DNA from 2 places in the Dethiothermospora halolimnae genome. Region 2 is predicted to be linked to the other one. Evidence: riboswitches for the same ligand, from Rfam matches in the RefSeq annotation. Region 2 holds a riboswitch; the other holds the start of a gene.

Region 1 (16,742 bases), on a different contig from region 2:
GAGAGGATAGTGATTGTATAGTATTATTTTCCCCCCAGGATGTTGTGAAACAAAAGTATATAATCCAGCAAAATCAGATGAATCCAGATAGGGAAGCCCTACTATATAGAAATCTTCAGTATTTAGTTGATTATTGCCATACCAACGAATGTTTAAGAAAAAGGATACTAGAGTACTTTGGAGAAATAGAAACCATTGATAAATGTGGCAACTGTAGTAATTGTTTAGATGATAGGGAGTATGAAGATATAACAATAGATGCCCAGAAGGTTTTATCCTGTGTATATAGGATGGAAGAAAAATATGGTACAACCCTTGTGGCTCAAGTACTAAAAGGATCTAGAAATAAGAAAGTATTAAACTTCGGATTAGATAAAATAACAACATATGGAATTATAAAAGATAAAACAGAAAAGGAAATTAAACAATTAATATTATATTTAGTGGCAGAGGATTTTTTAAAATTAACTGAAAGTAAATTCCCTGTGGTAAGATTAACATCAAAATCAATAGATGTTTTAAAAGGTAAAGAAAAAGTATTTAGAAAAGTTCAGAAAAGGGAAACTGTAAAAGAGGACATTATAGTACATGAAGAATTATTTAATGAATTAAGGGAACTTCGTATGGAAATATCAACGAAAAATGGAGTACCTCCATATATTGTATTTTCCGATAGTACACTAAAGGATATGTGTAAATACTTACCAACCACAAAGGAAGAAATGGTAAATATAAAAGGGGTAGGAAATAAAAAATTAGAAAGTTATGGAGATAGATTTATCTTAGTAATAGCTGATTATAAGGATAGAACAGGAGCTGAAACCGAAGTAAAAGCTATTAAAAGTAGTGATAATAGTGGAAAAATAAAGACCCATATTATAACCTATAATATGTATAAAGAAGGAAGGTCTCTAGAAGAAATAGCAAATGAAAGGGAAGTCACGGAGGGCACTATATTAAATCATTTAGTTAAATGTTATGAAGAAGATAAAGAGGTTGACTGGTCTAGTATGGTAGATAAAGACTTAGAAGAACGGATATCAGCTGCTATAGATGAAGTTGGAGCTGAATATTTAAAACCCATTAAAGAGCAATTACCCGATGAAATATCCTATGAGGATATAAAGAAGGTTCTTTATAAAAGGATTTATAGTAGTTGATCGTTGATAGATATGAAGAAGAAGAGCTATATAATATTTCAAACTTAGTATCGTCAATATTTCTGTTAGATCAAGAGATAAATCAAAAAGAATTAATAAGAAGATTAAAAAAGATAATATATATACTAAAGAAAATAAGTTCAGAACAATTTGATGTATTTAAGCAATGGATAAAAAAGATAATTAAACCTAGATTAGATAAGAGCATGGGAAGTAATGTGGACGAAATATTAGATAAGTCTAGTCAAAGGGAGGTTGATACAATGGTTCATAATTTAGAAATAACATTAGATAATATTAAAAAAGAAGGTATGAAGGAAGGTATGAAAGAAGGTATGGAAAAGGGGAAAATTGAGGTTGCAAGACAAATGCTAATAGAAGGATTAGGGATAGATATGGTAATAAAATTAACAAAATTAAAAAAAGAAAAGATATTAAAATTAAAACAAGAAATAGATAAAGGCAAACATTAGGGAAAGACCTTATTTCTATGCAGAAATAAGGTCTTTCAAACTAAAAAGGGGGAAATTATGAAAATAACCGATAATATTTCAAAAGATATAATACAATTTTTAAATAACAAAAAAGTTTTAGAAGTTGCCTGTGGAGATTCGGAATTTAGTTTGAGTGCTTCAAAATATGCAAAGAATGTGTTAGCAACTGACATATCTTTAGAAAGATTTAAGAAAAAAGCTTTAAACCAGATACCCCAAAATGTTGAATTTAGAGAAATGGATGGATCTAATTTACAAATAGATAAAAATACATTTGATACCTCTGTTTGTTATAATACTTTAGGTCATTTAGAAGATGTACTAGCTTTAGTTATAGAAGAGATGAAAAAAGTTACAAAACCCGGTGGACACTTGATATTTATAGCCACATGGAAGATGGATAAAAAGATCTTATCAGATTTTAAAAATACTATTGGTATGTATGGGGAACTAAAATTAGAGTTAGATATTGAGAAAAATAGATATAAAATATTAGTGATCAATAATAAAAAGATAGGTTAGATATATAAGAGTATTGTTTAGAATATTACATAGTAGATAAAAAATGACTCTTAATTTAGGCCCCTGGAAAATGCAAGTAGCTTCGAATTCATTCGAAGCTACTTGTATTTTGATATAGGTAATAAACCTAAATGATGTAGAGGGGAGTTCATTCTTGGTACAATAATATTTTTTTTATAAAATTAATTTAAAAAAGTTGAAGGGTTTTTTAAAGGTCATACGTCTATACATAATAGAGAAGAAAATAAGGAGGGAAAAAAGATGAGGACAAAGAAAGTTGGGATACTGACTTTAGCTATTTCACTAATATCAATTGGATGTTTGCTTTTATTAAGAAATTTTTTTAATTTTGATGTGGGATTTGTATTATCTATATTTACACCATCTGTAATAATATTATTTGGACTGGAGTTAATACTTAGTAAACTTATATTTGATAATAAAAAAGAAGAAATAAAAATGAAGGTTGATAAACTAAGTCTAATATTATTAATTATAGTTGTAATAGTAACATCAATGGGGAATTTATCCCTTAGAGTTGATGGGGTAAATATATTTGGGAGTGATATTTTTTATGAACATAGTTCTTTTTACACAAGGAATTATGACTTAGATGTAAAAGGGAAAAATAAGTTTATAATAAATAACTCCCATGGAGATATAGATATAAGATCTACTGATAAAGAAAAAATATCTATTAACTGTGATATAAACATCAAACATAATGACGAAGAATATGTAGAGGGAATATTAGATCAAATAGTGGAGATTAAGGATCTTAAAGAGGCAATAGAGGTGAAAACAAAAGGGGATAGAAGATTTTATGATAGAAAAAATATAGTAGGTATAAATGTTTCATATTTTATTGAGATACCTAAGGGAATAGAGGTTAAAGTTGATAATAGATATGGAGACATCTATGTAGAGGGAATAAATGAAGTGGCAACTATAGAAAATGGTTATGGTGAGATAGAAATAAAAAATATAGGTAATAAGCTAAATATAATTAATTCATATGGAGATATAGAGATAGAAAATGTAAAGGGTAATAGTAAAATAGTAAATGAACATGGAAAGGTTAAAGCTGTAAATATCGATAAAAACTTAGAAATTGAAACCTCCTATGATAATGTGGAAGTGGCTAAAATAAATGGAGATGTATATATAAAGAATGGTCATGATAAAATTGAGGTTGATGATGTAAGGGGAAGCTTAACTATAGATAGTGAGTACTGTGATATTGAAACTTCTAATATAGGTAAAGATGCAGATATAGAAGGAAGTCATGGAGACATGAAGTTGGAGAATATAGTGGGAAATGTAAAGATAGACAGTAAATATGACGAAATATACTTATCAGAGGTATATAAAGAGATTAATATAATGGGATTACATAGTGATATAAGAGTAGAAAATTCCAAGGAGATTAAGGATTATGTTAAAATAACAACCGAATATGGGGATGTGGATTTAAGAGTATCTAAAGAACAGAAAGGAGAATTCATATTATTCTCTACAGATGACGAGATAGATACAAATCTTGACTTGACTATAGAAGAAGAAGGAAGAGGGGAAAAGGTAAATGAAGTTATAACTGGAGGAGAAGGTAAGTTTGATATAGAAGCTAGAAATGGAGATATAGAAATATTTACAAGATAATGTAGGTTGGTGGTGAGCTAATTGGATGAAGAAAAAATAGTTATTGCGTTACAAAGGGGTAATAAGGAAGTATTTCCTAAACTTATAGATAGTTATAAAAAGAGAATATTTGCTATGGCATATAAGTTTACCAATGATTATAATGAAACTCAAGACTTAGCCCAGGAGATATTTTTAAAAGTATATAAAGAAATAAAAACCTTTAAATTCCAAAGTAAATTATCAACATGGATATATATAATAGCAAATAATACCTGCTTAGATTGGAAAAGGAAAAACTCAAAGAAAATACTGGTAGATATATCAAATATAGTAGACACCACGGCTGACTTAAACAATCAAGGGGATGACATACCGGAGGATAATATAATAAAATCCGAGTATCAAAGAGAAATTCATCATACAATCTATAGGTTACCGGATATATATAAGTCTGTTATAATTATGTACCACTTTAATAATATGTCCTATAAAGATATATCAATAGCATTAGATATATCTGAAAAAACGGTGGAAACTAGATTGTATAGAGGAAGGAAATTACTTAAAGACAAAATAGATAAATTAAATTCAGGGGTGATTACCTATGAAATGTAGAGTGGTTATTGATAGTATGGATATGTATTTTGATAAAAAACTTTCTAATCTAGAAGTTAATGATATAGAAAAACACTTGACAAGTTGTAAAAAATGTAGAGACCAATATGAAAATACGAAAAGCTTTTATGATATTCTAGATAATCATGACATTATATCACCACCCATTGATTTTACAGAAAATATTATGGATATGATAGAAGATGTTGAAATAGATAGGCATAAAAAACATAGGGGAGGCAGTAAATGGGGACTTAGTTTTGTAGCAGCAGGAATATTATTTGCCTTTATAAGTTTTTCATCATTTAATTACCAAATGAGGGATTTATCTGTTGGTATATCACAAAAAGTTTTGGAGACCAATGAAATGGTAAGGAAACCCTTAAAAGAAATATCTGAGGGATTAAGTTACTTGAACAACTATTTTAACATTAAAAAATAAATAAAGGAGGTATATTTATGGAATATAATGAAGAAAAAGTTAAAAAGTCAGATTTAATGTGTAAATATTGTGGACATAATACTTCTAACAAATATATAAAAGATGAAGATGGGGTAGTATGTATAGGGTGTGCTAAGGATAATGGATTATTAGTTGTTGAAGATAAAAAAAATAATAATCATTATAAAGTAAGTAACTCTAGACGATATAGTTCATTTTGGACTACTATTTTATCCTTTATCCCGGGAGCGGGACAAATGTATTTAGGATTTATGAATAGAGGGTTACAGGTTATGCTGGCATTTTTCGGTATAATTGCCCTATCTTCAATGACTTACTTCTTTGGCTTTATAACTCCATTGGCAGCAATAGTCTGGTTTTATGGTGTTTTTGACTGCTATAATCTAAGAAAGAAACTTGAAAAGGGAGAAGAAGTAGAAGACAAAATGTTTATAAACTTTAATATAAAAAATGTTAACCTATATTATGTAGGTATAGCTGTTACCATTATTGGAGGAATATCTTTAATTGAAACAGTAATGGAAAGGTATATGAATAATTATTATATAAGGATGACAAGAAGCCTAATCATATCCGTAGCATTAGTAGCAATTGGAGTTTATTTAATATATAGGGAAAGAAAATCACTTAAATCTTAATTTTAATAATTAAAATGAAAAATGAGTTAGGGGATTAGGAATCCCCAACAACTAAAAAGCAAATGAAAACTCCCTTGAGTCTTGTTTACTAGTTCAGGGATCCAGGGAATGAAAAAAAGGATTTTGCCTATAGGCAAAATCCTTTTTCAACCTCAACCTCAATTCATTATCTGTTTAAGAAAAAGTCAGCAGAGGGATTTACTCCTTCAAGCATATCCTTAACCCTTTTTCCGATTACTGGATTATAATGGGGATGGGTTAAAATATAGAACTGTTCTTCTTCGATTGCTATAAATACACTTTGACCAATTGAATCTATTGGCATACCTGTATTAATAACATGATGACCTCTCTTTAATCCATCTTTATAGGATTTACTTTCATAATATGGGTTATTTGGGTCTATTTTAAATCTTTCCGGACGATGTCTATCGGAATTATCTAAATCAGTTTGGACAAAGCCAGGACAGAATACTGACATCTTGATTTTAGAGTTTCTAGCTTGTAAACTATAATTTACAGACTCAGTGATTGCCACACTGGCATGTTTTGTAGTATGATAAGCAGGCATGTTAGGAGTAGTAAGAAGCCCTGCTACCGATGCTGTGTTTACTATATGACAAGGGGTATCCTGCTTAAGCATTATAGGAATAAAAGCCTTTAGACCGTGTATAATACCATATACATTAACTCCGATTATCCAATCCCAATCATTTAGTGGCAGTTCCCAAGCAGGTCCTGCTGCAACTACGCCGGCATTATTAAATAGAAGATCTACTGAATCAAATTCATCTAAAGTTTTATCAGCTAGAGCCTTAACATCTTCATATTTGGAAACATCGGTTACCACTGAAATAACTTCTGCGCCCATTTCCTTAATCTTCTTTGTTGCATTTTCTAAATCATTTTTATCAATGTCAGACATGACTATTTTCATTTCCCTATTGGCACATTCTTTAGCATACTCAAAGCCAAAACCATTGGCTGCTCCTGTTATTACCGCAACTTTTCCTTTAAAATCCTTCATTAATATATCCCCCTTTTAGTCTAATACATAGGCTTTTTCAAAACCTTCTCTTATAGCCTCGGCGATTCTACCTGCTTTACTTGCATCTCCTATAACTTTAATGTTACTAAAGTTTTCTTCTAAATCATTTAATAGATTTTTCACCGGCTTAACACCCAGTGACAAAACAACATTATCTACAGGTAGTTCAATATCCATATTTGTTAATGTATTTAATAAAACGATACTATCTTTGTTTATCTTAACAAGTCTATGTCTAGTTTTAATATCAACATTATATTTATTTAAACGTTGGTTTATATCGAATAGATTAGCTGGGTATAGGTCCTTACCGATTTGGGACTGCATCTCTATTAATGAAACATTATTGCCATTTTCTGCAATCATTTCAGCAGTTTCACAACCGGTCATTCCAGAACCTATAACAGCTACATTTTTATTATCGAACTTAATATTTCCCTTTAATACTTCCACTGATGTGGTCACATTGTCTCCGTCTACTCCAGGAATAGGTGGTATAATTGGGTTTGCACCAGAAGCTAGGAATATAGCATATGGCTCAATAGCTTTTATATCTTCCATAGTTGCTTCTGTATTTAAATGGACCTCAACACCAAGCTTTTTAACTTCATATTTCAAATTATCTATTAGCCAATCAATTTTTTCCTTTTTAGGAGGTTTATTTGCTAGGTTTAAAGCTCCTCCTAGTTCGTTTTCCTTTTCAAATATTACAGGTTTAAATCCACGGAGAGCAAGAACTCTAGCTGATTCCATACCGGCAGGACCTCCACCTATTATGGCAACCTTTCTATCATCTCCATTTTTTTCAAAACCATCAAACTCTAACTCTCTTCCCACTCGGGCATTTACAGCACATTTTATCTTTCTACCGCTTTCAAGCTCTTCTATACAATGAAGACATGAAATACAGGGTCTAATAGTTGACTCTTCTCCATTATAAGCCTTTTTACCCCAATTAGGATCTGCCAGATGGCCTCTACCTAATGCTACAAAATCAAGATTTCCCTCGTCTAAAAGTTTTTCAGCAAAATCAGGTTTTCTTATTACATCAACAGCAATAACAGGTATATTAACAGCTTTTTTAATAGTTTCAGATAGATGCCTTTTCCAACCTTGAGGGTATGAAATAGGTTCTATTATTGTAACACCTGATTCATAGGTTCCATTACTTACATTTATAGCATGTATACCAAGACTTTCTAAATATCTTGCTATTTTAACTGCATAATCTAGCTTAAATCCACCTTCAACAAATTCATCTCCATCAATTCTTACTGAGATTGGGAAATCCTTTCCACATATATGTTTAATGCCAAGGATTATTTCTGTTATAAATCTCATTCTATTTACAAAATGGCCACCATATTTATCAGTTCTCTTATTAGTATAGGGACTCATAAATTGGTTAATTAGATATCCATGGGCACCATGAAGTTCAACTCCATCTATGCCGGCCATTTGGGCGATCTTAGCTCCCTTTACAAACTTTTTAACTAGACCTTCTACTTCTTCTGTTGTAAGCTCCCTAGGCTCCTCTTTACATCTTTGACATGTAATTGGACTTGGAGCTACAACTTGTCTTCCTTCTATTAAGTTACTATGACTTTGTCTACCGGGATGATGTAACTGTACAAATACCTTAGAATCATATTTATGTATTGATTTTGCAAGTCTTTCCAGTTGAGGCACATGATTTGGTTTTGTTACACATAACTGATTAGAAGTACCAACACCATATTCATCATCAACACGGGTTATTTCAGTTATTATAAGTCCAGCTCCACCCTCAGCCCTTTCTTCATAATATCTTATTAAGTCATGGGAAGCTTCTCCAGTTGCAGTGGCTAATGATGTACCCATAGCAGGCATAACTATTCTGTTTTTCAACTCTAGATTACCTATTTTTCCTTTAGAAAATAAATTTTTATACTTCATAAATGCCCTCCTCGTTATTTTATTATCAATCCTACTTATAATCTATCATAGCATCAAATGTAAAAACATATTGGGCTGACACAAAATTAACATAGTTTTTTGTGCTAAATGCACTATAAGATTGAAATTTAACATAAGTTTATTTACTTAAATCTCATATATCCCTTGTTTATATTGGCTAAATGGTATATAATGATTCAGACACATAACAATTATTAGATGGTAAAGCTGTAAATGGAAAGTGTTCATTTACAGTTTTTTTGTTGGTGGAAATTGGAATATATAGCCTAATCAGGTGGGATTATGGTTGTATTATAGGATGCAAATGATTTATATACTAAATCTAAGACTAAAACTGAAACTCAAACTAAAACTAAGACTTAGACTGAAGTTCAATTTGCCCCCTATAATGCAACCATGACCAGAATTTTGGGGAAATTTCCATTTATTACAATCGAAGACGATGATAAGACAATTGTTATGTGGAAATAATAATATCATAATGTAAGCGAGAGAGGAGAAAGTTAATGGAAAGAATAAGATTTGAAAAACTTAATATTTCGGATGAAATTAAAAAAGCTGTAAAGGACATGGGGTTTGAAGAGGCTAGTCCTATTCAGACTAAATCTATTCCTTATTTAATGGATGGAAAGGACGTTATTGGTCAGGCACAGACTGGAACAGGAAAAACTGCTGCCTTTGGAATACCTACATTAGAAAGAATTGATGCAAGTAATAAAACGGTACAATCTTTAATCTTATGTCCAACAAGGGAGTTGGCTATACAGGTATCAGAGGAGATAAGAAGAATATCTAAATTTATTAAAGGTATAAATATACTTCCTGTATACGGAGGGCAGCCTATAAATAGACAAATAAAAGCTCTTAAAAAAGGAGTTCATATAGTTATAGGAACTCCTGGAAGAGTTATGGATCATATGCGCCGTGGTACTTTAAAGATGGGTAATTTAAAAATGGTTATATTAGATGAAGCAGACGAAATGCTTAATATGGGATTTATAGATGATATTGAAACAATACTACAAGGTACTCCAAAGGAAAGACAAACGGTATTATTTTCAGCTACTATGCCCAAGGGGATATTAAAAATCGCCAATAAATATCAAAAGAACCCTAAAAAAATTAAAGTGGTCCATAAAAAGTTAACAGTACCTAGCATTGAACAATATTATTTCGATATTAAACAAAGAGATAAGTTAGAGGTTCTTACCCGTTTAATGGATATGTATAGCCCTAAGTTAAGTTTAGTATTTTGTAATACAAAGAGAAAAGTTGATGAACTTGTAATAAAACTACAAGGCAGAGGGTACTTTGCAGATAAGTTACATGGAGATATGAGACAACGTCAAAGAGATAGGGTAATGAATAGTTTTAGAAATGGTAATGTCGAAGTGCTTGTTGCCACAGATGTTGCAGCTAGAGGTATAGATGTGGATGATGTGGAAGTAGTATTTAACTTTGACGTTCCCCAAGATGAAGAATATTATGTACACAGAATTGGTAGAACGGGAAGAGCAGGAAGGACAGGTAAGGCATTTACCTTCGCTGTAGGTAAAGAAATATATAAACTAAAAGATATACAAAAGTATACTAAAACTAAAATTAGAAGACAGAATCCACCATCAGCAAGTGATGTGGAGGAAGCTAAAAGTGAGATAGTGTTAAACCAAGTTAAAAATATTATAAGCAAAGAAAAACTAACTAAAGAAGTTAATCTAATAGAAAAGTTTATTGATGAAGATTATGCATCAATTGATATTGCTGCTGCTCTATTAAAATTATTAACAGATAGAACTGATAAAAATTCCGATTCTCCAGAGGCTGATTTTGGAGATACAGGAGCAGAACCCGGTATGGTACGTCTTTTTGTAAATGTAGGTAAAAAAGATAAGATAAGACCAGGGGATATCGTAGGAGCAATAGCAGGTGAAACAGGACTTAAAGGAGAATTAATCGGAGCTGTCGATATATTTGATAAATATACCTTTGTTGAGGTTCCAGAAGATAGTGGAAGAGAAGTTATTAATGTAATGAATAGAAATAAAATCAAAGGTAAAAATGTAAATATAGAACCTGCTAATAGAAAATAAATAAAAAATTGTTGACAAAGAAATTACTATATGATATTGTTATTAGCAACAAATTGGATATCCTTATTAGGAGATAGGGTAGAGAGTTAGCTCGTTGACCCTACACCAACCTACTTGATTAAGTAAGGTGGTTCTGCTAACATCGATAAGGAGGACGGTTAAAAATCCCCTTAACGATGCTTTAAGGGGATTTTTTATAATTAAATATTTATTCTTATCCAGAGAGGTGGAGGGACTGGCCCGATGAAACCCGGCAACAGCCAATCTAAAGATTGGAAATGTGCTAAATCCTGCAACTATTGGTTGAAAGATAAGAGATTTTTATAGATTGAGTCTATATAAAACACTTCTTATCTTTAGGGGGTGTTTTTTTATTATTAAAAATAAAGGAGTGCTGTATATGAGTAGAAACTATATTAATGATACCATCTGTGTTCAAGGGGGATATAAACCTAAAGTTGGAGAACCTAGAATAACTCCCATTGTTCAAAGTACCACTTACAAATATGAAGATCCAAATCATTTGGCTGATATATTTGATTTAAAAGAAGAAGGACATATGTATTCTAGAATAAGTAATCCTACAATATCTGCCTTTGAGGAAAAGATAGCTCAATTAGAAGGGGGAGTAGGGGCCCTTGCAACGGCTTCAGGTCAGGCAGCCACATTGATTTCAATATTAAACATATGTAAATCAGGAGAGCATATTATAGCTTCTTCAAACCTTTATGGAGGAACCCATACTCTATTTTCCACTACGCTAAAAAAGATGGGTATAGATGTTACATTTATAGATCCAAATCTTAGTGAAAAAGAAATATTAAGTTATGGAAGGAATAATACAAAGACCTTGTTTGCTGAGACAATAAGTAATCCATCACTAAATGTATTAGATTTTGAAAAATTTAGTAATGTAGCTAAAAAGTTAGAGGTTCCTTTTATAGTAGATAACACATTCCCAACTCCATATCTATGTAATCCATTTAAATATGGGGCAAATATAGTGATTCATTCTGCAACTAAATATATAGATGGCCATGCTACCAGTGTAGGTGGAGTAATAGTAGATGGAGGAAACTTTAATTGGGATAATGGTAAGTTTAATGAGTTAGTTGATCCAGATCCAAGTTATCACGGTATTAGTTATATAAAAGAGTTTAAGGAACAAGCCTATATAGTAAAAGCTAGGGTACAACTTTTAAGGGATATGGGCTCTTCATTAAGTCCATTTAATAGCTTTTTACTAAACTTAGGAGTGGAAACTTTACATTTAAGAATGGAAAAGCACAGTGAAAATGCTTTAAAGCTTGCTAAATATCTAGAGTCTCATCCTAAAGTAGCATGGGTTAACTATCCTAAACTTAAAGGAAACATAAACTATGAATTAGCCAATAAATACTTAAAAAAGGGCTGTAGTGGTATGTTAACATTTGGAATAAAGGGAGGGAAGAAAAAAGCAATAGAGTTTATAGAAGAATTAGAACTGGTATCTTTAGTTATCCATTTAGGGGATGCTAGAACATCTGTGTTACATCCAGCAACTACTACCCATAGACAACTAAGTAAAGCCCAGCTAGAGGAATCTCTAGTAACGGAGGACATGATAAGGGTTTCTGTGGGGATTGAAGGAATAGAAGATATAGTTTATGACTTCGAAAGGGCACTAGAAAAAATCTAAGTGGGGTAGATGTATATGATAAAAATATTAATAGTAAATTTAATGCCTAAAAAAATAGAAACTGAAAACCAATTTTTAAATATCTTTAATAATGTTCCCTTTAAAGTAAAAATAGATTTTCTATTTATGGAAAGCTATAGACCTAAGAATTGTGATATAAATTACTTGAAAGAAAATTATAAGAGTTTTAAAGATATAAAAAAGAACAAATACGATGGTATGATAATAACGGGGGCTCCATTAGAAAAATTTCCCTTTGAACAAGTGAGTTACTGGGATGAGTTAGTAAATATAATGGAGTATTCAAAAACAAATATAAAAACTACCATACATATATGCTGGGGAGCTTTAGCTGGGTTGTATTATCACTATGATATACCTAAGCGTGATTTGAGTAAAAAAATATTTGGAGTATTTAAACATTATATAGTTGATAAAAGAAACAAACTATTAACAGGATTTGATGATGAGTTTTTAGTACCCCATTCAAGATTTTTCTATCTAAAGAGTGAAGATATAGATAAAGTAAAAGATTTAGACATATTGTCTAAATCAGATGAATCAGGGGTATATCTAGTAACCAATAAAGATAATAGTAGGATTTTTATGACGGGACATGGTGAATATGATAGATATACGTTATATAATGAATATGATAGGGACATTAAAAATGGAGCTTATCCATGTAAACCTAAAAATTATTTTTTAGGTGACAAACCTGTTGTCAAGTGGAAAGCCCATTATAACCTATTGATTATAAACTGGATTTACCATTGTATATTAAATAAAAAAGGAGGAGTTTTAAGTGGCTAATATAGGCCTTTTAGGATTGGGAACTGTTGGAACTGGGGTGTATGAAATTATAAAAGACAGAAATGAATACTTTAAGAAAGTATTAGGGGAGGAACTTAATGTTAAAAAAATATTAGTAAGAAATCTATCTAAAGAGAGGAAACTCTTAGTAGGAGAAAGTGTTTTGACCACAGACCCAGAGGAAATTTTAAATGATGATGATATAGATATAGTTGTTGAAGTTTTGGGGGGTATAGGTGATGCTTATAAGTATATTAAGACTGCATTGAATAAAAATAAACATGTGATTACTGCTAACAAAGCAGTGGTAGCTCTATACTTAGAAGAATTTTTAGATATATCTAATAGAACAGGAAAGGGATTTTTATTTGAAGCAAGTGTTGGAGGAGGAATTCCAATTATAAAGCCCCTTAAGCAAAGTTTAAATACTAATGATATAGATGAAATCACAGGTATATTAAATGGTACTACAAACTTTATACTAACTAAAATGTATGAGGAAGGATTAGATTTTGATAAAGCTCTCAAACTAGCTCAAGATTTAGGGTATGCCGAAGCAGATCCTACTGATGATATAGAGGGATATGACGTTGCTAGAAAATTAAGTATATTATCTTCTATTGGATTTAAAAATAATACAAATGTATCTAAAATAAAGTGTAGAGGTATATCTAATTTAATAACTAAAGATATAGATGCATTTAAAAGTAGAAATTTTGCCGTAAAAGTACTAGGAAAGGCGAAGGTTTCAGATACTAATATATTGGCTTCGGTTGAACCAGTTCTCATTAATAAAGATTCCCAGTATGCTACAGTAAAAGATGCTTATAATGTGGTGTCCATAAAGGGAAATGTTGTGGGAGATTTGAAGTTTTATGGTAAGGGAGCAGGTAAAGAACCAACAGCCAATGCAGTGGTATCAGACATTATAGACATATTAAATGGTTCTTATAAATTAGATAGGATTAATATAGAAAAAAATCTTGATTTAGATGAAAATAAGGTATTTGAAGGAAAATATTATATTAGATTAACACCAAATGATTTATATACACCATCGGATATAAATGAAAAAATCAGTGAAATTGATATTGAGTATGAAACTATTATTAATGATGGAGATGTCATAATACTAACTGAAATTATAGAAGGAAATCAATTGATTGATTTATTAGATACTACTGATAACATGATAAAGGATTGTTTTTATTTAAGGATAGAAGAAATATAAAGAGATTGGAGGGATAGAGCTTGAATATAGTTGTTCAGAAATATGGCGGAACATCTGTAGGTAATATAAATAAAATTAAAGGGGTAGCTAGGGGGATAATAAGGGAAAAAAATAAAGGTAAGGATATTGTAGTTGTTGTATCGGCTATGGGAAATACAACGGATAAATTAATAAATATGGCGAGAGAGATTTCTAAAACTCCGTCTTTAAGGGAATTAGATGTTTTACTATCAACTGGCGAACAACAAACTATAGCTCTATTAGCTATGACTTTAAAGGAATACGGTTACGATGCTATTTCACTAACAGGGTATCAAGTAGGAATAGAAACCACCGGTATCCACACCAAAAATAAAATTTCGGATATTAATATGGATAAAGTAAAAAAACACTTAAATAATGGAAAAATAGTTATAATAGCAGGATTCCAAGGGGTTAATAAAAATGGAGATATAACAACATTAGGTAGGGGAGGCTCTGATACCACTGCTGTGGCCCTAGCTTCAAAGCTATCTTGTTTATGTGAAATATATACAGATGTTGATGGTGTGTATAAAATAGATCCTAGATTATATACAGAAGCCAAAAGAATAAATTATATAGATTATAATCAGATGATAGAAATGGCTGATCTAGGGGCAAAGGTATTGGAAAAGAGGGCTGTGATTTTGGCTAAGAAATATAATGTTCCTATATATGTTGGATTAAGTTGTAAAGAAAAAAAAGGAACTTATATAGGAGGTAGGAATATGTTAGAGGAAAATAATATAACCGGATTAGTAGTAAGTGATGACATATTTACTATATCCATAGATAACATACCTAATAATTCTAAGGAAGTATCCAAGATACTAAGGCTTTTTAAAAAGTATACCTTAGAGATTAATATAATAAATAAAGTATTATCTAAGAACAATACTTTATCAATGACTTTTTTATGCAAAAGTGATAATAGAATATTAATAAATAGGATAGAAGATGAACTGAGACATAGGTTTAAAGGTCTTAAAATAAATAAAAATTGTGACGATGTTAGGATTTCATTGGTTGGAACAGGAATAAACACCCAATTGGACACATTAGATAAGGTGTTTGAAATATTTATTAATAACAAAGTAGAGTTTAATCAAATAACAAATTCTGAGGTTAGCCTATCCTATATTATAAAAAAAGAATATAAATTTAAAATAGTAAATGAATTTGTAAAAACTTTCAATCTTTAAGGAGGGATTTTTGTGTCAGTTAATTTAGCTATAGTTGGAGCTACTGGAATGGTTGGAAGAACTTTTCTAGAAATATTAGAAGAAAGGAAGTTTCCAATAAAAAATCTTTATCTATTTGCTTCAGAAAAATCCAGTGGAGAGAAGATAAAGTTTAGAGATAAATATTATAGTGTTGAGAAGTTAGATGAAAAATCTTTTAATTATAACATAGATATAGCATTGTTCTCGGCAGGGGGAGAAATAAGTAAAAAATATGCTCCTATAGCTAGAGATAATGGAGCAATAGTTGTAGATAATAGTAGTGCTTGGAGGATGGATAAAAATGTTCCTTTAATCGTACCAGAAGTTAATAGGGAAGAGATAAAAAAGCATAATGGGATCATAGCTAATCCTAATTGCTCAACAATACAAGTGGTTGTACCCCTTAAAGTATTAGATGATAAGTACGGAATAGAAAGGGTTGTATATTCCACATATCAATCGGTATCAGGATCAGGAGTTAATGGAATTAGTGATTTAGAAAGGGGGATTGAAGGAATACCCAATAAAACTTATCCTCATCCCATAGCATATAATTGTATTCCCCATATTGATGTATTTATGGATAATGGATATACAAAAGAAGAGATAAAGATGGTAGAAGAAACAAAAAAGATACTTAATAACTATGACTTAAAGGTAACAGCAACAGCTGTAAGGATGCCCGTGAAATATGGACATTGTGTATCTACAAATATAGAACTTAGAAATCAGTTTGAATTAACAGAGGTATATAATTTACTTGATAACGTGGAGGGGATAAAGTTAATGGATAATATTAAAGAAAACAAATATCCTACACCATTAAAAATAGAAGGGAAGGATGATATATATGTAGGACGTATAAGACGGGATTTTAGCCTAGATAAGGGTCTAAATTTATGGATTTGTGCTGACAATATAAGAAAAGGAGCTGCAACAAATACAGTACAAATTGCTGAATTACTGTTGTAGAAATTTTCTATAATAGATACAATATATATGTTATTTATTATAGAGAGGAAAGGAATGATAAGTTTGAAACTATTTTTTATATCAGATATTCATGGGTCTATATATTATTTAAATGAAGCCTTAGAGAAGTTTAAAGAAGAGGATTGTGATTATATAGTTCTACTGGGAGATGCCCTA
Region 2 (16,742 bases):
CATTTATCTCATCTCCTTTTTCATTTATTTACCTCTAGGTATAAATTGGAAACTATTTTAAGTTTATCATATTATAGGGGAATTGTAAATTATTTCTTGATATGTGTTTTGTTTTTTTATTTATATTATTATGCACCCCTTATTTAGACATAATATTCCAATGTATGATTTCTATAGCGTGGATTGAAAATCTTTAGAAAAGAAAAAAAGTAGCAAGAGTGCTACTTATAATTTAAACTAAGATTTAAATAAATCTGTCTATAATCTTTATTCAAATGTTAAAAAGCAAAGCAGTAATCGGTTCAAATAAATACATTTTTCTTATAGAATGGGCTGTATATCAGTAATAAGTTTAAATGGTATAGATACTTCAGGTTTCAGGTACGCCATGATTTCATGCGGACACTCGCCAAAATTATAGTATTCCCAGTTAACTAATAAAGCATTTTTAACTAACCATTTCTTTAATTCCATTTTATCCCCGTAATCTTCTTTGAATTCGTCTATATCCCCGTAGAATGAGTAATATGTAAAGTACTCTACAGGTGCATTAAACTTGATCAGATACGGTTTATTATTTTGTATCCACATTCGCTCAAAATCATAAGGATTGCTTCCTAACTGAGCTATATCGTAAATTATCTCAGGTCTCAAATGAACATATCCACCATAACCTTTTGCATCTCTTACACAAAAAAAGCCGTTTATCTGGTGATCAAAATATATTTTCCTAGCCACACTATTCAGTTTCCCAATAGCTGTTTCAGTCTCAAAAAATGATGAGTCATACGTTATTTCATGACAGTTGTTATTGATGCACATAAGGTGATTGTATATATCGAACTGAATATTGTAGCGTTTCAGATATCGTCTTAGAGGGGTATCCATAGTCAATGCTTGTTGAAGATTAACAAGTCCAATATCTCTGATTGTTTGGCATTCATCATCATTAGTAGTAATATGAATTACAGATAGATACATGTCACTAATATCTCTGTTTTCTAATGACCTACCTACATAGTCAAGAAATGAATCAACACAAATATGATCATCAACCTTTTCAATAAAAGTATCTACCTCTTTATTATCTATTTCTAGAAAACTGCATAAAAATTCTCGGCTAGTTAATTGAGATGTTATGTCAAATATCATTTTCCCACTCCTCAATAATTCAAATATGTTCAAAAAAATTTTCGACTATTTCAAAAAAATTTTCGACTATTTCAAAAAGCATTTTACATTTTGCCATCGTTTTAATACATATCAATGTATTATTTTTATAATGTGTGTTGAAAATCCTTCAAAAAGAAAAAAGTAGTAAAATTGCTACTTTTCGTTATTATAAATCCATATCATTTAATATATATCTTAATTTCTTCAATTCTTCTGTTGTAACAGTTTCTTTTTTCCTTTTTTAATGTTTAAAATTATATTTTTTAACAGTACTTTCTATAATTAAAAACCTTTTTTATGTACAATCTCATCAATTTTTTTTATTTCTTTATCGTTGAGATCATATATTTGGTATATAATTTTATCAATTCTTGTTTCTAATAATTTTCTATTATTTTCATCACTCTCAACAAGTATTAAATCCACTAATTCAATTATTTCATTCATCCTATCTTTAGTCAATAAAACAGGTGTCTCTTTTAATGGAGTTTGATACAATTCTAAAGCCTCACCTTTTCTTTTTCCCCTATAATAAAACCATATGTAATACAATTTAGAATTCAATATCGCTAATAAATACTTTAACTCTATACTATTATCTTTAGGTGTTATATAATACACATCTGCACTTGAATACCACAGGTTATCATTATATGCAAAAGTATTTAATTTATTTCTTTGAGGAGCTATTATTTTTTCTCCTCTAAATATTTTTTCGTTTCGCCCCCATTGTAAATGAAAAAACTCTATAGACCCTTTTTTTACTTCTCTTCGCTGAGACAATATAGGATAATATTTACGAAAATGTTTTTCTAAATTAGGAAATTTATCGCCAATATTTTTTAATTTTCTATCTATGTAAATTATTTTCTTATCAGTGTTAATATTTGACTTATACCTTGAAATATCTGAATTTTTATAAAAAGGTTTTAATAATTCTTTTTCTTGTATTTGAAAGTTTTTTTCTCTTATTTCATCTTCATTCAATACAAAAATACCTTCACCTTTTCTACCTTTTACTCCAAATTTATTAATATGTCTATTTGACAATTTATCTGCACCAGATACAATCCCTTGATTCACATTGCAAATTTCACCAATTTTTATTCCTTTAGAAATCTTATTTAAAATAGAATTCAAATAACTGTCTGACCCTTCTATAATTCTCATATATGCTTCTTCACCATCAAATAGACTAGTCTTGTCTTTTATAAAATAATCAGTTTCGTCATCTATGTTTTCTAATATTTTTTTCAAATTTCTATTGTCTGCATACCCCTCTTTTTTCACATTAACTATTTCAGTATCTAAGTTTTCTTTCAAGCAACCTTTTTCTAATAATGTAATTAAGTTATGTTGACCTAACGCAGATTCAAATATTCTTAATTCATTAAAGTTAAGTAATTTCAAAACATTAGTCCTATTCTTAAAATCTAACCTTAAAGTTGTTGCTCCATTTGCAGTAGTATAATAGTTGGTTGTAATAAATTCTATAATTCCTCCTTCTCTACAGATATCAATTCCCTTATGAAAAAAGAAATAAAATAAATCCATCTTACCTTTATAGTACTTTTTGCCAAAACTAGTATTAGCAATTGGTCTAAATATCTCTTTGTTCCCCTTTTCCCCTACATAAGGTGGATTACCAATAACAATATCAAATCCACCTTTTTCCTTAAATACTCTTGGGAAATTTAGTTTCCATAAAAAATATCTATGAGTATTGTCCATTTTTAAATAATTATAAATATCATATATTTTTGCCTTTGATGTCTTCGCTATAATAGATACAATATGTTCCTCTATTTTTCTTTTTAAAGTCAATTTATTCTTTTTAGTGTGTGTCTTAAAAAAATCTTTTTCCATTTTAATTAACTTTAATATATTTTCACTATTTATGTCTATATCATTCATATCTATTCCTTCTATTTCATCTATCAAACTGTTTCCCCAACATATATTATAGTTCAAGTTTGGTAAAGGGGTAGGATTTTTCTTTACATCCTTTTCATCAATAATCAAAGTTAAGTTTAATCTCAGCTTTGCTATATCAACTGCGGATGGTTGAATGTCTACACCAAAAATAGAATTTTCTATTGTTTCCAATTTTAATTGATAATTACTTTTATCTGGTGAAATACTTTTTCTTATTTTTACTATATCTATAACCATAGCTAAAAGAAAAGCTCCTGATCCTACTGCTGGGTCTATAACTGTTATAGTTTGTAACGCTTTTTCAACTTTTTCTTGAAATTGAAAACTATATTCATCTATTGGAAAATCATTATAACATTCATTAATAAATTTTTTTATAAAATTATAATCTTTATCACATTCATTAACTAAATAATTAATAAGACTTTCTTGGCACATATAATGAACAATTTCTTTAGGAGTATAAAAAGACCCTGTATCTTTTCTCTCTTTGACATCTAATAATCTCTGAAAAATTTCCCCTAACATCTCAGGGTCTATGCCTACATCTATTTCAATTGGATCATTCTCATTTACAGTAAAATTATAAGTATCTAAAATATCCAAAAGACCTGTATTGCTATCATTTGAAAAATAACTATTATTAATAATAACATCATATTTACCTATCGTATCAAATAAATCCCCATTTAAAAAAGGTACTTTACAGTCTAACTCTTTAGAAAATAACACCCTCGCACTATCATTTAAGCTTCGAAATAATTTAGCAAGAAAATCAGTATAAAAATTCTGCTCTTTTTCTATAACAAGATTAAATTGATTCCTTATATAATTTTTATCTCCATTGCCCCACTGCTCTTTTTTTCCTACTCCTAACCAACCTCTTTTTTGTAAAAAATATAAAAATAAAATTTGTCCTAAAAATTTCTTACAAAACCTTTCTTCAATACTTGCATCTAAAAAAGATATATGTATAGTTTCTTTTAATTCTAAATATTTCTCTTTATATTGATTAAAAAAATCTTTTGTAACCTTTTCAACACTAAATACATCTTGAATATCCTCTAATGTGGGATTGTGATTATCATCCTTAAATATATATCTTAGCTGTTCTTTTACAGTATGATTTGGTTCATTTTCACCTACTAAGTATGAGTATCTTTTAGCTGGAGTTAACTTCAAGTCAATCCCATTCTCTGTAAGAGTGTAATCTAACCTCACAAAAGACAGCCTCCAACTTGGCTCATCTTCTGTATAAAATGCTACAACGGCTGCATCCAAATTATTATTATCTAAAACTTTAGAAATAAAATTTCTTTGCATACTTCTTGCTCTATCTACACTTGTATTTCTTTTTAATTCCACTGTCATTACGATCAAATCATTATCTTCATTATCTGTATATTTAGCAATAATATAATAAGCTTTTATATGATCTTCATATTCTTTCCATATATCTGTGTGTCTAGCTTCTTTAAGCATTTCTGGTTCATTTAAAAAATCTCTTGTGAATTTTCTAAAACGTTTAATATTGAATTTATTATCAAATGTCTCTTTCAAAATACTTATTTTTGCAGTATTCATCTATCCTCTATCCCCCTTTTTTAAGTATGATGACAGTATAACCTTCATATCTCCTGATAAATTTACCTTCTTCTTTATCTTACGTTCTTCAAAATATTTTTCTGGAACTATTTCCTTTATTTCATAGAAAATTTTTACTGGATCATTCATACCTTTAGTTTGTTTTAAAACTTCTTTTGAAATACTTGCTGGTATATTTCCTTCTTCCCATATCTTTTTCATTTTCTTTATTAATGTCTCTTGGTTATCTGTAAAGGCTTTACATTTTGAAATAGCTTTTAAAAGTTTTATTACTTTTGCATCATTTCCTGTCTTTGAAGATTTTTCTGTAATAATTTCCTTCTCTTCCGTAAGAGCTATTTCAAAACCTAATTTATTTAGTTCTAAATGTTCAAAATAAACTTTTGGAGTTTTTACTTTTTTTTCATTGGGAGTTACCTCTAAATATTTCATTGCCTGTAAGAAATATATTTCTTTTGAATCTTTACTATCTCCCATAAAAAACTTTTTAAGCCCACCTTTTCTTAAAAATGTAACTGTCTTATCATTTGAAATATCATCTAGTATTCTTCCACTTTTAGACTTCTGAGGTAATCTTTTTATTCTTTCATATAAGTTTTCATCATTGTCTCGAATTTCTCTAATAATGTTTAAGTATTTTAATTCAGATTCTTCATCATTTTCTTCTGCTTCGAGGGTTTCTTTACTATTTAACTTTTTATAAAGATTATGTGATGAAACTTCCTCATCATCTGATAAATACTTAAAATCCTCTCCTAAAGTATCATGAAATGATTGTATCTTTAGTATGATATTTTCTTCTAACGGTAAATGAGCATTAGCTTGAGCTGTTGGAAAAAAGTTAAATACATATATTTTATCATGTTTAGTTCCAACTCTGTTTATACGTCCTACCCTCTGCATTATTTTTGTTGGATTCCATGGTAAATCATAGTTTATAAGGACATTACTCCTATGAAGATTTTTTCCCTCAGCTAATACATCTGTTGTAACTAAAAAATCAATATCATTTTTCTTTTCATATACATAATCAGGATTATAATTTGCCTCTATCTCCTGCCTTACTGTCCTAGAACCTTGTCCACTATAAACCAATACCCTTTTTGGATAATAGTTTTCCAAATAAGCTCCAACATAATCTGCTGTTTCCTTTGATTCTGTAAATATAATGATTTTTTTATCTTTTATCTTTTCATTATTTTCTAGTTCATATAGAAACTGTTCTTTTTTTGGGTCTTCTATAATCTCTTCCCACTCATCTTCAAGTTCCTTTAATATATTTAAATCATGTTTTATTGAAGGTATAAACTCTTTATTAAAAGATTTTATAGAATAGTATTGGACAATATCTTCTTCAACTAATTCCATAAGTTTTTCATCATCACCATTATCTAAAAGATCATATACATCAACTTTTTTACTAATATAAACTTCTCCATCTAAGCACATTTTTAAGAACTTTTCATAGGATTTTATAAATCTATTTAAAGTCTTTTTAAATGCTTCAAAACTACTTTCAAGTCTTTTAATTAAAATAGACTTCATAAAACCTGACATATTCCTTTGAGATACTAAAAGTGATGCTACTTCTTTTGTAATATCTTTTAAGTAAGTCAGTGGTTTATATCTTGCATATTTAAGTTTTTGAATACACGATATTGTATGATTAAATACAGTTTCTATATGGTCGTCATAACTATAAACAATTTTGTCTGGATCACCTAACTCTGGAAATTTAAGTCCCTGCTTTTCTAAATCATCTTTATAGTATTCCATAATCTCTTTTCTAGTTCTTCTAATCATTACATTTCTAAGGACTTGATCTCTAATAATTTCTGAGTTGGCTTTTAATGTTTCTGAATAGTCTTGTGTCCCTTTATCTAATTTTTTTAATTTTCTATCTAATTTACTAAAAAATCCTTCTATATTTTTATTGTTTGGTATAATGGTACTATTGTTTTTGGGTTGAAATAAATAGATCTGATTAGCTATATCACTAGAATAATTGTTTTGTGGTGTAGCAGTTATTAAAATAACTTTCTTGTTATAGCAAATTTGATGGAGTTTTTGGAAACTCTCAGTCTTTTCATTTCTAAATCTATGGGCTTCATCAATAAAAACATATTTAACATTTTTTATTAAATCATTATCTTCAAGAATACTATCTAATTTTCCTAATGATTCAACCTTAGCTGCCACTTCAAATTGTTGTAATGTCCTTTCCCAGTACTCTTTAAGAACTGGAGGACATATAATTAACTTTCTTCCTCTCAATCTTTGTGCTAACATTGCACATATGAAAGTTTTACCAAGACCCACTACATCAGCTATAAAAACACCATTATAGGCTTTTAGTATTTTTTTAGCTTGTATTACAGCATCTGTTTGATATTTAAGTTTCATAAAACCATCAGGAAGTATCTCTTCCCAAGTTTCATTTTTATCTTCATTAATTTCTTCCTTGAAATATTCATATAATGTTTTTAGAAAAAGTTCATAAGGTGTAATATCTTCTCTAATCCATGTCTTTTCATTTACTGTTTCTATATATTCATCAGAAATATCTACAGAACGTTCCCAAAGTTCTTCAAATTTATTTAATGCAAATTCAACATCTCTACTATCTTTTAATTCAACATTAAACTCAAGATTATTTACAAGACCTGATTTTGAAAAGTTACTTGAACCTGTTATGACTGTTCCATATTGATCTGGAACTTTCTCCATATCCTTTCGCATAATATAGACCTTGGCATGAATTGGTGCATCAGGATATACTCTCATTTCTATTTTCCCAGTTTGAAGCCATTTAATAAAAGTTTTAACACCTTTTTCTACCCTGTAACTATCTTCTGAATTCTGCATTTCTTCAGCTACATCATCTGAAAATTCCTTCTTTACTTCTTTATGTGACATTTCAAAAGACATTTGTTCTTCCTTAGATTTTTGAATAATTTGTACAGTTTTTCCATCTACGTTTAGTCCTACTAAAACTCTTATTTTCTCAACATCTTTCATTGCTGGATACATTAAATGAAATCCACTTGTCCTAAAATATCCAACAAGCATATCATAAAATTGTGTATTTGACTTTAGAATCTTATTAAATCGATCATAAAGATTCCTTTCTGGTTCATTTGTAAAAAAGGTTAAATCATTATGAACTCCCAATATATTGCCCCCTTTACTATCTAGACTCAATTATTTCTAATATTTTACTTAAAACTCCTAATCTCCTTTTTCCACATTTTTGTTTTAATACAGTTGTATAATCTCCATTCTTAATGATTTTTGGTTTATTATATTCTATTAATTTTTTTGTATTCTTTATAAGTAACTCTTCTGATATTTCATCATTCCAGTAACCATCAATCAGTTCATTAATCACTTTAGATACTTCAAGTTGACTTTTATAAAACATTTTAATTTCCAATCATGCATCACCTTCTTTTTGTATTTAAAAGATATCATTTTTATATTTTAATTATACTCTTATTGGTTACATATGGCAATGTTATTGTTGAAGTTTCTCCTTTATGCACTAAAAAAGCACCTACCCTTTATTGATAGATGCTCTTTGTATTTCATATAAATTAGCATAAATATTCTAAACTCTTGTTCTATAAACAATAAATTATAATGCTATATCTATACGAAATCATCAAAAAACCTTTTAAATAGCTCGTTACATTATTGGGGTATAACATCTAATTGAGACATATCAAAATAATTATTATTATCATCAATACCCACATTTACTTTCTTTCCAACATTTGAAGTCACAACATGGTCTAATAATTTAGATGAAATCCTACATTTTTTATTTTCTAATAACACATATTCATAAATATCAAAATAAATACAACGCTTCAAGTCATAAATAAAAATTTTCACCTCTAGAGTTGTTCCTAAATATTCACTACCTGTTACATATGTCCCACATCCACCTGGATATCTATCGTCATATTTAGGCTGTTCATTTTTCTTTATTTGCTGAGTCACATATGTTATTTTGTTTACATTTTTTTCAATTTCTACAATTCTACCTTTTAAAATATCCATATTTACATCCTCCTAGCTAATTTTTAATTTACTCAAATTTTACAACAAAAAAATTAGCTTGTCACAGAATGCTTTTTTCAAAAAATCCTATTCCCATATATAGTTTCCAGAAGATCATCAATGTGCTTGAAACAAATTGGAATCAGTTCACTTATAATTTTCTGTAAATATTCAATAGAAATTTTGTAATCATAAATCAATAACGTATCCAATAATACTTCATATAATTTTTTTTGTAATTTATTTTTTACACTATATAATCTTATATCACATGTCTCCCTAAAATATCCTCTACTTATTTTTTCACGAAAAAACCTATATTCTGATTCTTTTTCAAATGAATTAATTATTTCTTTAGTACTATATCCCTTATTTTTTTTCTTTTGAATATTCTTCAAATATTTACGAACTATTGTCTTAGATTGTCGTTTGAACTTAGAGTTACTTAAATAAATTTCCCTAAAATACACCTTTCTATCAAAAATAGCATTAACATCAGCATTTCGTAAGCCATATTGAGAAAATATTTTTATTATTTCTTTTGTTTTTTCCAACTTATCACTGTAATTATCAACTTTACTTTCTTCTGTTATAATTTTTTTTTGTTCTTTTATTGAAACCATCTCTTCTTTCTTTACTCTATAAATATCTCTTGGAGATGCAAAAAATTCAGGTTCATCCTTTTGTTCTTCTTCTAACTTTTTAAAAATATTAATATAATTACCATAATCATTCCTTTTTTCTAAAAAAGAAACAAAAATAGACACCGCATCTTTCAATTCTGTATTAAATTTTCTATTCTTTTTAAATCTTATTAGAGATTTTTTATATTCTTTTAGATATAATTCTATACGTCTTGTCACATCAATTTTTTCTTTGTAATTAAAGTTTTCTATCGTAATTACCCAGTAATTAAATATTTGTAATAAAATATCTGCAACATAATCTACCACATAGCTAAGATTTGACAAAACTTTTTCTCCTTTTAATATCTCTAATTCATCTATACAGCCCTTTATTAACGTTTTTACCTCCAATGGTGTTTTTCTAATTAAATATCTTTTCTTATTTTTATATAAATCCAAATCTTGACTAAATTCACTTTTTGAAGGCTTTTCTATATAGAAAAACTCGTATGACCTTTCTTCTGTTTTATTCTTTATGCTATCAATAGAAATCTTTGACAGATTAGAAATCAATTTATTTCCAATAAATTCTCCTTCATCTTTTAATGAAAACATGTGATCTATAAATTTTGAAATATCTTTTTCATCAAATTTTTCAATAGGAAAATATTCTAAAACTTTATTTTCAAATGAAAAAACTTCTAGTTTTCCACTGCAATTAAAATATTTCAACCAATTTTGCACATTTTTTATATGACTATCTTTCTTATCTAAGTAATAATCATACTCTTTTTGAGACAAACTTTGTTCATCTTTTCCTTCAAGAATATAATTTTTAACATACTCTTCTATATCAAATTCTTCTATATTCATAAATTCTCCTCCTTTTGAAGTTAAACCAATAATGATTATAAAACTTATTTATATCATTTCAAAATCAATCTATTATCTATATTATCTTTTAGCATAACATAAACAATAAATAGCATCGACTATTGAAATACTATATTATTTACATGACCTTGTAAAAATGTTCCTATTTAATTTTCCAAATATTTAAATTTTATGTACTATAAAAAGCATCTACCTAAGCAGATGCTTTTATTATACATATTTATAAGTATTTATTTTTTTCAATATATAAGGTAACTATAAACCATTCATTTATTTGCTAATAGCTGAATCGTTTATGGTTATTTTTTCAATGTTTAATTTTTCTTGCATCAATTCAGTCACAGCTCGAATAATACAGTTTAATAATGAAGATTTGTGGCACTTAGTTGAGCTTCCAGCATCTAACTCGTCATAGATTGTATAATATATGGTTCCACCTTTTGAAAAAACAACTGTATCACTGTAAGCTTTATAATAATACTTACTAGGTATTCTTTTTTTATTAACTCCTCTATCTTTAAAAAATACATATGACTGCCATTCAGCCAAAGAATTTTGACATGCAGATAAAGAATTTTTTAGAATAAAGATATATTCTGATAACTGTTCATCTGATAGTTGATCTTTGATTTCCCTAATCTGTTTTATTGCTTCATTTATTAAATTTGCAGCTTCATATGTCACAATATTACACATATATTCTCTTTTTGCCCATCTAGTTGGATTATCCTCGAAAAATAAATTTTTAATATGTCTTTGTATTGTCTCTGCTTGTGGTTTAGGAGTTAAGTGGTTTCCTTCGCCATTTATCGACTTTAAACATCGTTTGGCATATTTAATCCATATTGATCTTTCTTTTCCATCTATAACAGAATCTATTAAAGTTTTTTTATAATATGGATCCTTACATTTTTCTTTAATAATTGCTATCGCCTCTTCTTCTCGCTTCTTAAGCCCAATTACTTTATCAAAGAGTGCACAAACGATTCTATCATACTTATCATTATGTTTTTGTACTTCTTGATCCTCAAGCTCATAGTCATTTTTATTGGGTATTTCTGGCAATATCGTTCCCAATTGCTCTCGCAATCTAATATCAAACACAGTATTTCCTTCAAGAACATTTTTTTGTTTAAGAAAGTTAATAATAGTATCAAACTTTTTAGTTAAATTTTTATCTCCTGTTGGATGTATACAATTATCCACATCTGATAACACAGGAACACTTAAAGGTGTTGTTGTTCTAATACAAATTTCAAAAGATTTACCAAACATAGGTTCTAACTCATCATAAATTTGTTTAAGTAGATGATCTGTCATACCTTTCTCATCAAATATAAAAATATTTATATCTGGGTTGTACTTAGTAAAACTTCTTTGAAGTTTATCAGGCACATCAAAGACTCCCCTTGTATCTATTAATATAATACGTTTTAATTCATATTTTCTTAATACCTTTTTAAACTTTTTCGATGCCTTTAATTCAATTTCTATGTCAAATAATTTATTATAAATCAAATTTTCCTCAAACAATTTACAATAAAACAGTATCTTTTGATTTTCATTTTCACATTTTTCTAGCTCTACCAATTTGATAAGATGTTTTTGAATTCTCTTTATATATTTTTTTATCCATGTTTTTAATTCCTCTATATCATCAATTTGATTTATAAACTCCTCTATACCTTCAAAATCTTTTTCACTACTAACTTCATCAAATGCTTTTTTAAATGATTCTAATTCAAATTTTACTTTATCTTCAGTTCTTGTTAAATAATTTTCAAATATATAATTCACTTTAGGAATAAATTTATAAGTATTATCTTTATCATAATTTATAACATATATAATATTAGTTTTAGTCTTGCCATTAATATTATCCTTGTGAATATATGTTCCAATTTCTTTATCTTGTATACACGTACTAATAATTCTTGACTTTCCTATTGTTGATCGTCCCATAAAATTTAGAACATATGTATCCTTGTCCATAACCTCTTCCCCCTTTATTTTTATATTTGAACATATAATTCAATGCCTTAATTTAATAGATTTTAAAAATATATATTAAATTAAACCTTTTAATTTGTTTATTTCTACATTTTTCACTTAAATCCCTTCAACAGTTTGTATTTTCTTATCAATTATTACTTTAATTTTCTGCATAAAAACAAAATATATTGATTCAAAACATCTATCTTACAAAATAACCCACTAGATATACCTTTATTAATTCAGTCTACTGATTCTTCCCTACTGTTAATTAATATATAATTTCATTAATCCTTCTTATAATCTGTTCTTTTTTTATTTTTTTCATTTTAAATTATACCCAAACACAATAAAAAACACCTATTCCCATAGATGCCCCTTACTCTATCTGAATATATTCTAATTTTCCTTAGTCTCTACACCACAATCTTAAAAGGCAAGTAGGTAGCTCAAACAGTTAATTTGTGTTTACGGACACCTACATGGGGTGCTGTACCATCTATCATAGCTACTTTAAGTTTTGGTACAACTACACCATCAATGGAGCCGTTATCTGATGAACAGTGATGATATTCGATATCATAACCTTTGTTTAGCATCTCTTTTCCAATACTCTTCATTAAAGATGATTTCCCTGTACCTGGTCCACCCTTTAATATAAATATCCTATTTGCATCCTTCTCTATAATATTATCATAATATGAATAGAAACCCTTTGAAGTATTTCCCCCTGGAAAAACCCTTTTAATTTTACTAGACACAATAATCAACTCCTTATTATTTGATATTCATTCTCGTTTTCATATTCTATCTAGTATATATATTATGATTTTTAATATATACATGTGTTTGTCCCATACTTTTTTATTCTAGATGTTTTTTTACTAAAAATTAAGTTTATTTATCACCAAATACTAGTATGAAATCATTTCTAAAAAAAATCTATTGACATTTGTTTTAGTTATAAGTATAATGTTAAGCAACAAATAAATACAGAACTCTTATCAAGAGAGGCGGAGGGATCTGGCCCTATGAAGCCCAGCAACCGGTGTTAATACACAAGGTGCTAATTCCAGCGGTATATGTATACCGAAAGATGAGAGAGGAATAATCGCACGTGAACCTCTTTCATTTAGAAAGTGGTTTTTCTTTTTTTTGAAAAGAAAAACCTATTGGAAGGGGTATTTCTATATCTAAAATGTTTTAGTACATTAATCTATTAAAGGGGTGGTGGTCTAATTGATAAAAGTAAATAATTTAACCAAAGTATTTAGAAATGATGATAGTGAGTTTTATGCTCTTAAAAATATAAATCTTAATATAAAAGAGAATGAGATATTTGGAATAATTGGTTTAAGTGGGGCTGGAAAATCAACACTTATTAGGACCTTTAACCGTCTTGAAGAACCTACCAGCGGAAATATAATTTTAGAAGGTAATGATATAACAAAATTTAATAAAAAGGAACTTAGAAACATGAGAAAAAAAACAGGTATGATTTTTCAACATTTCAATCTTTTAAGTTCTAGAACCGTTGCAGATAATGTGGCTTTACCCTTAGAACTTTCTGGACATAAAAAAAGTGAAATAAAGGGAAGGGTTAAGGAATTATTATCCGTTGTTGATTTGTCTGATAAGGAAAACTCTTATCCGTCACAGTTGAGTGGTGGTCAAAAACAAAGAGTGGCAATTGCAAGATCTCTAGCCAATAAACCTGATTTATTACTGTGTGATGAAGCCACATCAGCCCTTGATCCTCAGACAACAAAATCCATACTAAATCTTTTAAGAAAAGTAAAAAATGAATTTGGATTAACCATAGTTCTTATCACTCATCAAATGGAGGTAATAAAGGAAATCTGTGATAGAGTAGCCATTATTGAAGATGGTGAGATCATAGAACTTAATACAGTTGAGGAAATATTCTCTAATCCAAAAACAGAAACCGGCAAAAGTTTTGTTTCTAATATAAATCACAGTATTAAAGAAGAGCTTAATTTCCCAAAGGAGCCAAATTCTAAGGTGATTAGATTAAAATATGTTGGAGATGTATCTAAAAGACCTATTATTTCTCAAATAATAAGAAAGTTTGATATAGATGTTAATATTTTATCTGGAAATATCGATGAACTTATGACCACAAGCATTGGAAATTTGATTATACAAATATTTGGAGACAATGAAAAAATTAAAACTGTCACTGAATGGTTAAAAACTGAAAATATAAGGTTGGAGGTGATTTGGAATGGATAATTTTATCGACCTTTTACTACCGCCATTTCTAGAAACTATATACATGGTATTTGCTTCAACTCTTGCTTCATTACTTATAGGTTTTCCTTTAGGAATATTACTAGTAATCACCGAAAAAAATGGCATATGGCAAAAACCAAAACTTAATTATATCTTAGGAACAATAGTCAATGTAAGTAGATCATTTCCATTTATTATTTTAATGATTTTGGTTTTCCCTATTTCCAAGTTGATTGTTGGCACTACAATCGGCACGACTGCAAGTATTGTCCCCTTATCTATAGCAGCCTGTCCCTTTGTTGCAAGGGTTATAGAAAGTTCCTTAAAGGAAGTGGATAAGGGTATAGTAGAATCTGTATCAGCCATGGGTGCCAGTGTTCCAGAAATAGTTTTCAAAGTGTTAATACCTGAAGCAATGCCATCATTAGTTTTAGGTACTACCCTAACAATAATAAACTTAATAAGTTATTCTGCCATGGCTGGAGCCATAGGGGGAGGAGGCCTTGGTGATTTAGCAATACGTTATGGGTTTTACCGTTTTCAAACTGATGTTATGATTGCATCTGTTATTTTAATAATTTTGCTTGTTCAAACTGTACAGTTAACAGGTAATAAAGTTGCAAAAATAGTAAACAAAAAATAATTTAGGAGGTTATGTGAATGAAAAAAACAATTATTACTGTATTGATTATTAGTATTTTAGGAACACTTATTCTAAGTGCATGTGGAAAAAAGGAAGCTGAAAGTCAAGTATTAAAGATTGGTGCAACTCCAGTTCCCCACTCAGAACTTCTAAACCTTATAAAGGATGATTTAAAGGAACAAGGTATCGATTTAAAAATTATTGAGTTTACTGACTATGTTAAACCCAACTTAGCTTTAGCTGAAGGAGAAATAGATGCTAACTTCTTCCAACACGTACCTTACATGGAGAGTTTCGCAGAAAATAAAGGTATTGATATTATATCCCTTGGAACGGTTCATGTTGAACCATTGGGTGTTTATTCCAAAGATATAAAGTCAATCGAGGATCTAAAGGACGGAGCTAGTATCGCCATCCCCAATGACCCAACAAATGGGGGGAGAGCCCTTATCCTTCTTGAAAATAATGGATTAATTAAATTAAGTGAAGATTCAAGTCTTGAAGCAACTGAAAAAGATATTGTGGAAAATCCAAGAAACTTAAAATTTAAAGCACTGGAAGCGGCTCAAATTCCGAGGGTTATGGGAGATGTTGATGCTGCTATTATAAATGGTAACTATGCTCTTGAAGCTGAATTAGTACCTACAGAAGATGCTATTTTACTTGAAGATAAGGATTCTCCATATGCTAATATAATTGCAATAAGACCTGAAGATAAGGATAACACTAAACTTAAAACTTTACTTGATACTTTACAATCTGAAGAAGTTAAGAAATATATAGAAGAAAATTATAATGGTGGTGTTATTCCAGCATTTTAATAGAAAAGTAAGGGCTAATTAGCTCTTACCTTTCTTTCCATGCTCAAGAGCAGATTTACTCTGTTTTAGGCATCTTTCATAACGTTTATCATACGATAAATCTTTTAATGTTTTTCCAATTTTAAATAATTCATTACAGAAGTTAACACCTTCCCCAGCTGTGGTTTTAGATACGACGGCTTCTTTAGGACGTGCCTTTAAAGCATCTGTAAAACCACGTCTAGCATGAGCAAAACAACCAACCAATGTGACATCCTCAACAGCATTATAGCCAGGATATCCGTCGATTTGAAGAAATCCCTTAAAGTCTTTGAGGAAATTCTTTGGATGCTTTTTAGCCCGAGAGGGCTGATATTCATACAAGAAAATCTGAGGTTCAAAAGTGCCAGTGCAATAAAGCCTCATATATGATTTGCTTGTAGGATATTTGCCAAAATGCTTTTGTTGACTTAACCTAAATTGTTCCTCATACCAATTTAATTTAGCTGTCAACTTGGACTTAGGTTCAAGAATTTGAGTGAAATGACGTCAGGAGTGGAACTGTAAACTCTTTGTTATACGATGGTCAAACTCGATCTAATAATAAATTTGTGGTTTTTTTCTTCCACTCCCCTTTTTCCTCAAAAATAATTTTACTAATTCTTTCTTTTTAAAATTTATTTTTCTTGCTTCTTTAGGGCATTTTTTTACACAAGCGAAGCAGTGTAAACATATTTCATTATTTATTCTAAGATTTTT

The links. Region 2 has a riboswitch for S-adenosylmethionine ahead of V6137_RS04265 (methionine ABC transporter ATP-binding protein). Riboswitches for the same ligand answer to the same signal wherever they lie in the genome.
Region 1: another riboswitch for S-adenosylmethionine. It lies ahead of V6137_RS03285 (O-acetylhomoserine aminocarboxypropyltransferase/cysteine synthase family protein); the one in region 2 lies ahead of V6137_RS04265 (methionine ABC transporter ATP-binding protein).

The regions. Positions count from the first base shown of each region.
Region 1 is NZ_JBAKFX010000005.1:52,480-69,221, reverse strand. It holds gene recQ (DNA helicase RecQ) at 1-1,160, shown strand, start outside; gene V6137_RS03330 (RpnC/YadD family protein) at 1,157-1,633, shown strand; partial or broken gene V6137_RS03325 (class I SAM-dependent methyltransferase) at 1,658-2,176, shown strand; gene V6137_RS03320 (DUF4097 family beta strand repeat-containing protein) at 2,438-3,835, shown strand; gene V6137_RS03315 (RNA polymerase sigma factor) at 3,857-4,432, shown strand; gene V6137_RS03310 (anti-sigma factor family protein) at 4,422-4,874, shown strand; gene V6137_RS03305 (hypothetical protein) at 4,892-5,533, shown strand; gene V6137_RS03300 (SDR family NAD(P)-dependent oxidoreductase) at 5,700-6,560, opposite strand; gene V6137_RS03295 (oxidoreductase) at 6,576-8,516, opposite strand; gene V6137_RS03290 (DEAD/DEAH box helicase) at 9,044-10,627, shown strand; SAM riboswitch class I at 10,688-10,779, shown strand; SAM riboswitch class I at 10,839-10,944, shown strand; gene V6137_RS03285 (O-acetylhomoserine aminocarboxypropyltransferase/cysteine synthase family protein) at 11,028-12,305, shown strand; gene V6137_RS03280 (homoserine O-acetyltransferase/O-succinyltransferase family protein) at 12,321-13,118, shown strand; gene V6137_RS03275 (homoserine dehydrogenase) at 13,111-14,349, shown strand; gene V6137_RS03270 (aspartate kinase) at 14,370-15,572, shown strand; gene V6137_RS03265 (aspartate-semialdehyde dehydrogenase) at 15,585-16,565, shown strand; gene yfcE (phosphodiesterase) at 16,620-16,742, shown strand, end outside.
Region 2 is NZ_JBAKFX010000006.1:101,184-117,925, reverse strand. It holds gene V6137_RS04305 (hypothetical protein) at 322-1,152, opposite strand; gene V6137_RS04300 (Eco57I restriction-modification methylase domain-containing protein) at 1,456-4,692, opposite strand; gene V6137_RS04295 (helicase-related protein) at 4,693-7,884, opposite strand; gene V6137_RS04290 (TIGR04540 family protein) at 7,901-8,134, opposite strand; gene V6137_RS04285 (hypothetical protein) at 8,404-8,775, opposite strand; gene V6137_RS04280 (hypothetical protein) at 8,853-10,274, opposite strand; gene V6137_RS04275 (hypothetical protein) at 10,566-12,287, opposite strand; gene V6137_RS04270 (P-loop domain-containing protein) at 12,737-13,048, opposite strand; SAM riboswitch class I at 13,286-13,390, shown strand; gene V6137_RS04265 (methionine ABC transporter ATP-binding protein) at 13,527-14,540, shown strand; gene V6137_RS04260 (methionine ABC transporter permease) at 14,533-15,183, shown strand; gene V6137_RS04255 (MetQ/NlpA family ABC transporter substrate-binding protein) at 15,201-16,004, shown strand; gene V6137_RS04250 (IS66 family transposase) at 16,023-16,496, opposite strand; gene V6137_RS04245 (EFR1 family ferrodoxin) at 16,581-16,742, opposite strand, start outside.